One region of the Paenibacillus sp. FSL R5-0749 genome, then DNA from elsewhere that is predicted to be linked to it. Evidence: riboswitches for the same ligand, from Rfam matches in the RefSeq annotation. Region 1 holds a riboswitch; the other holds the start of a gene.

Region 1 (3,187 bases):
GGGATGCCGTCCGCACGTGAAGTGGAGGCCTTTCTGGCCGAGCATGCGGCAGAGGCCTAATCAATAGCATAACAAAGAGGCTCTTATTCTCCCAAAAGGGGATTAAGGGCCTCTTTGTTATGCGTGCAGAGATTATTTCTTCTCTGATAGCCACATGGCGATATTGGCAATCTCTTCATCCTGCAGTTTGCCCTTGAAGGAAGGCATGCCGCCACCTTTACCTTTGACAATCGTAGTGTAGATCTTCTCCAGATCATCCTGGCTGCCGATGTTTGCTAGAGCAGGTCCTACACCACCCTGAAGCTGATCCCCGTGACAGGAGATACAATTGGCTTTGACCAGTGCTTCAGCCTGTCCGGCATCCAATGTGACTTCCGGCATGGTTGGCTTGGCTTCTTCAGCCACTTCTTCTTTCCCTGGAAGCGTAAACATTAAAACAATAGCTAAAGCGCATGCTGCAAAAAATACTCCGCTCATGATCCATTTGTGCATCCCTTATGTCCCCTCCAGAATGAAAGATCATCTAACCTGAAACTATCCATATCATTATAACGGAACCTGTACTGACATCATAGCATTTTGTGGGAAATTTTTGAACTAATCACATAACAAGGCGCAAATTTGGTTGTTTTGCAATGGATTTTAATCACGAGGCCCTTCATAAACCATACAGTGAAAGGGCTTCAAGCCGCTTGGGGTCTGTCGTTCGTATGTATCCTGGGTGACAAATCCACTCTTCAGATAGACTTGAATGGCACGAGCATTCCAAGTGAGCACTTCCAGATCGATCTCATTCATCGGATTTCGGCGAATAGCTTCCTGTACAATGGCCGTGACAAAAGCTTTCCCTTGCCCCTGACCACACAGCTCTGGATGCATGCCGAGGCCAATCCGGGTTACCCCTTGAAGTGGGAAGTATTGAGCAAATCCACATATACGATCGTTCTGATCCAGGACAATCGCATATTGCTCCTGCCGCAACTGTGCATCTCCGAATTCCACTTCCAGCGCTTTCATCTGCTCCCAGGGAAGCCAGCTGTAGATATTGTAAGGCGGATCATACTGCCAACTGCAGATGAGCTCCGCATGTTCTTCTCGCATGGGTACAACGTGAAACGTTACGGGGGCTTCCTTCATACACCTGCATGCTCCTTTCCTTGAAACAGAACTCTCTGTCCACTCTACAAAAGAGATATTCATTTAGCAAGTCTCTCTTACCAGAAAAAAATATGAAACAAAAGTTCCGGTAATTCCGTTTATATTATAACAGGATGGGTAAAAACATCATAGGGCACGGACGAACGAGGACAAAATGAGCCTGTTGATGTTGCAGGATAGCCCCGAGCGTAACTTGCAATATGAATCAGGATGGAAGCACAAAAAAACCGCCGGATACATTCCTGCGGAGAATGTACCGGGCGGTTCTGTTATGCTTCTTGCTTCGTTACAGTATGGTTCATGGTTACAGTATCATGTTGCTCAGCTTGTCCCTAGTCAAGGGCCAGTGATTCATACGCGTCCGTGCTCATAATCCGTTTAGCGCCAACATAACGATTGGCCCAATAGCTTTCACTCAATGCACTGATCGTAACGCCTTTGGAAGAAGAAGAGTGTGCGAACTTTCCATCCCCTACAAAGATTCCTACATGGGATACGCCTTTACCTGTAGTATTAAAGAATACCAGATCGCCAGCTCTCATTTCCATGCGGGATACGGAATCGCCCATGTCGAATTGGGAACTGGATTGGCGTGCCAAATCAATACCCAATTTGTCGAATACATACCGTGTAAATCCGGAGCAGTCAAAGCCGTTAAGCGTTGTTCCCCCACTTTTGTATGTAGTTCCCATTGCTGAATCAATTACTGCGTCCATTTTTGAATCTGCGAATGCGCTACCTGCACCAAGCGATAATGCGAATGTGATGCTAAGTACAGCTGCGGTTAATTTCTTCTTGAACAAGAGATATTCCCCTTCCAACGCCTGCGAGGTTAGCTTAAGGATTCGGTTGAAGGTCCCCTATGATCCCTCTGTAGCAAGATCAATTCACCCATAACTGGTTCCCCCGCTTCCCAGGTGCCAGGAATTTGGCTATGCTAGTTATGCACCTGCGAAATCAAGAAATGACGATTTAATTTTAAGTAGTTACAAATATGAATGTAAAGATTACAAAGTTGTTACTAAAAACTCACTGCGATTATTGTAACAGAGGAGTACGTCTTTGGCAACGTTTAGCAACAAAATTAGCAAAAAAAACCTCGACCTTTGACGGGGAAAGGTTGAGGTTTGCCTATTTATAAGTACATAGCAGGCCATAAGTTTAACATGTGATGGTAACAATTTTTAAACTAAATGCTCTCACCTTTGGATACTTTGGACTGCCACAATCGGAAATGGCTGCATATTTTCCACAGACTCAATAGACATCTGGCAAGTGGATACGTCTGTTGTAGTATAAGTCCGGTAAGTCCCGTTAATAACCATGAGGCTGAAGTGAATGCCCCAAAGACGAGTAAGTGGACTCCGCCCAGCAGGAGAGCAATGCCGATAACGGCGATGAGATGACGCAGTGCAATCCAGAGTGCTTTGAGGGTGCCGTGAGCCCCGCCTTCTCCTTCTGGTGCCGACACACCGAACTGCATGTAGAGCATGACATGGTGGATGACCCATCCATATACAATCCAGGCAGCAACATAAGGTATACCAGGCAAAAGTAATTGAAGGGAATGAAATCCGTCCATGAGGATCGAGTAGAGCTTCGGTATGAGCCAGTAGGCGGGCAGAAGTATCAATAATGTACGTATGGTGTGCAGCAGCAGCATCGGTTTCCACAGTTTTTTGATTCCACGGACGAATGGGATGCGCTCTTCTGTAGAATTAAAGTGCTGAAGTGAGTAGAGCAGTCCTGCCTGAATAAGGGGGCTGATCAACATGCGAACCAGCAGCATGCCCCCCAGAATCCATAGATAACGATGAACCTCCGGATGGGTAGATAGGTTAAGTTGGCTTTCCATTTTGAACAAAAGTGTACTCAGTTCCCCGGCATCAGAATCTGGATAGCGCAGGAGGAGTGGGATGACTGCCGATTGTACCATTCGATAGAAGAAATATCCCCAAATGAGTTGATAAAGAAATAAGAGTGCCGCAATGAACATATGCTGACGGACGAGAAACCAGCCTTCACGTAT
Region 2 (3,187 bases), 3.0 Mb from region 1:
TGGTTTTTCCCTAAGCTTTGGCATTAACTTCACTGCACTTCAGGCAGGTATCATTACACTTTCAATTAATAGTGGTGCTTATCTGGCAGAGATTTTCCGTGCAGGTATTCAAGGTGTGGATCGGGGTCAGTTGGAAGCAGCTCGTTCCCTGGGAATGGGTAGAGGGGCAGCAATGCGTTATATTATTTTACCGCAAGCCTTCAAAGCTGTATTACCGGCGATCGGTAATGAATTCATAACCATCATCAAAGAATCCTCCATTATCTCCGTTATCGGTATGGTGGACATTATGTATCAGGCAAGTGTGGTCAAAAATATTACGTACCAAGGCTTGAGTCCATTTTTGATTGCAGCAGCCATCTACTTTGTAATGACGTTCATTTTGTCCAAGCTGCTGGGACGACTGGAAAGGAAGTTGAGTGCAAGTGATAGACGTTAGACAATTACACAAATCTTATGGAAATAACGATGTGCTTAAGGGCATTAACGTGACGATTGGCAAAGGTGAGGTTGTCGTGGTCATCGGTCCTTCCGGTTCGGGGAAAAGTACATTCTTGCGTTGTCTGAACCTGCTGGAACAACCTACCTCGGGAGAGATTGATTTTGAAGGCGTGTCAATCACAGACCCCAAGCACAACATTAACGCAACTCGTGAGAAAATGGGTATGGTGTTTCAACATTTCAACCTGTTCCCACACAAAACGGTAGAACAAAACATCACAATTGCTCCGATCAAAGTAAAGAAACAATCCACGCTGGAAGCGGAAAAAATTGCTGCTGATCTGCTTAACACCGTGGGCTTGTACGATAAAAAAGATGTATTCCCGAATCAGCTGTCCGGTGGACAGAAGCAGCGGATCGCCATTGCTAGAGCACTGGCCATGCAGCCGCATGTCATGCTGTTTGACGAGCCTACATCGGCATTGGACCCTGAGATGGTCGGTGAGGTACTGGATGTCATGAAACGTCTTGCAGAAGGCGGGATGACCATGGTCATCGTCACGCATGAGATGGGGTTTGCACGTGAAGTTGGAGACCGGATCCTGTTCATGGATGGCGGGGTTATTGTGGAAGAGGGAACACCTGATGAGGTGTTTGGAGCACCGAAAAATTCACGTACACGTGACTTCCTTGCGAAAGTACTCTAAATGAATTGATTAAATAGCGTTACTGACTTCGAGTCGGTAACGCTATTTTTTTGTTGAAAATAATTACATATGGGATTCAAAAAGTAACTATTCTGTTACCAAATATATAGCGGATATCTGGCCCAACACTTTTAGTGTATTCAATATTCTTACACGTGCTTATACATGTTGAATCCGTTTGGTAAGAATTACTACAAGTTCAGGTTACAAAATTGTGATATATTGAACTCTGCCGAAACTTCCGGACAGGGAGTGCGGGGGATGTAACGATGCAGATAGTGCAGGGGGAAGATCTACAGCACACTGCTTGGGGTGAATTAGGGGTACATATCGTTTCAAATGTAATGATGGACCTATAGGGTGGGCTCCTCATCCGAATCCGACAACTAACTTCGCAGGCACAATGAGGGAGGAAGACCATGATTAACAAGAAACGTATAGCCAAAACAGCAGTAGCATTAATGACAACAGCAATGCTCATTCAAGCCGTTCCGGCTCACGCCGATTCAGTTCATGTGGCCAAAGAGGGGGATACCTTCTACACCTTATCGAAACAATACGGAGTATCAATGAACACGTTAGTTAAAGCAAACAATGACATTTCGCCTTACAACATTTATGGTGGTTTGAAAATTACGATTCCCGGTAAGGCAAACAATGTAGCTGCCGCGGCGACGGAGAGCAAGACCCAAGCCAAAACGGTTACGACAGCAAGCTTGGACGTTAACACTGATAACAAAGTGGTTCAAGCGTGGGGTAAAACATTCGATTACAGTAAAACTGTGAACGTGAAAGCAACAGCATACTCTGCAGATCCGTCTGAAAATGGAGGATGGGGTGCCGTCGATTATTTCGGAAATGACCTTGAACTGGGTACGATTGCAGTAGATCCTAGTGTCATTCCACTTGGAACCAAAGTACTGGTAACGGGTCACAGCCATCCAGGCTTGCCAAAACAGGCTTTTGTGGCTACAGCACGTGATGTGGGCGGTGCAATCAAGGGTCACCGGATTGATATCTTTATCCCTGGTAGCAAACAGTCGGTAAGCACATTTGGTTTTCAGGATATCGAGTTGTACATTCTGAAGTAGAGCGTAAATTTCATTTAAACTGAATTCAAACAGGGTGTCTGCCAGTCGCTAACTTGCGATTGAACAGCACCCTTTTAATATTTCCTTGATTACCTAACACGGTTATTCTATTCTTTCGCCTTCGGTAATCCCAGCATTTCGTCCAAGGTGACCAGTTCATATCCCCGGTTACGCAGTTCCTCAATAATTTCAGGCAAAGCCTCAATCGTACCATTCAGATTCGATCCAACTCCGCCTCCTGCATGTTGTAGAACGATGGAGCCAGGTTTTACAGCAGACAGGATGTTATCTTTTACCTTTTCCTTGGAAAGACCTTTCCAGTCCAGAGAGTCAACGTTCCAGTTCACAATACTATAATGTTGTCTGGCAGCCCATTGCAGCTGTTCTTCATTAATGTCTCCATACGGAGGTCGAATCATCTTGGGCGTATATCCCGCCAAATGGCGAATGATATCCCCGGTATGTAAAATTTGTTTGCGGAAGGCATTCATCGACAGCTTACTGAACTCCGGATGATTGTAGCTGTGATTGCCAACGATGTGCCCTTCCTTAACAATCCTTTTTACCAAATCGGGGTGCTTCTCAGCACGACTACCAACGATGAAAAACGTAGCTCTGACTTTATACTTTTTCAACAGATCCAACACCTGCGGAGTAAACCGTGGATCGGGCACATCATCAAATGTTAACGCAACCTGTTTAGTTGAAGGACCATTAGTTTTGAACGTATCGGCATATTTCTGACGTAACTGTCCCAATGTTAATTGTTCTTCTTCCACGGAATCAGTATTGGATACCGATTCACTTGGCGGGTCTGAAGCATCCCGTGATGAAGCTGGTGGTGCTTGATATCCTCCGAGAAAAACAACGATAACCATCAGCATAATGAGGCGTACGCGCATAATAACAGCCTCCTTTTCCAAAATGACGTTCTCTATGGTATGCCCG

Evidence for each region. Region 1 has a riboswitch for cyclic di-AMP ahead of MKY85_RS00550 (C40 family peptidase). Riboswitches for the same ligand answer to the same signal wherever they lie in the genome.
Region 2: linked by a shared signal. The riboswitch ahead of MKY85_RS17075 (3D domain-containing protein) and the one ahead of MKY85_RS00550 (C40 family peptidase) in region 1 are both predicted to bind cyclic di-AMP.

Annotation. Positions count from the first base shown of each region.
Region 1 is NZ_CP152005.1:112,218-115,404, forward strand. It holds gene rbsK (ribokinase) at 1-60, shown strand, start outside; gene MKY85_RS00540 (cytochrome c) at 133-492, opposite strand; gene MKY85_RS00545 (GNAT family N-acetyltransferase) at 643-1,137, opposite strand; gene MKY85_RS00550 (C40 family peptidase) at 1,491-1,925, opposite strand; cyclic di-AMP (ydaO/yuaA leader) riboswitch at 1,965-2,102, opposite strand; gene MKY85_RS00555 (hypothetical protein) at 2,348-3,187, opposite strand, start outside.
Region 2 is NZ_CP152005.1:3,876,589-3,879,775, reverse strand. It holds gene MKY85_RS17085 (ABC transporter substrate-binding protein/permease) at 1-439, shown strand, start outside; gene MKY85_RS17080 (amino acid ABC transporter ATP-binding protein) at 426-1,148, shown strand; cyclic di-AMP (ydaO/yuaA leader) riboswitch at 1,369-1,565, shown strand; gene MKY85_RS17075 (3D domain-containing protein) at 1,568-2,239, shown strand; gene MKY85_RS17070 (polysaccharide deacetylase family protein) at 2,347-3,141, opposite strand.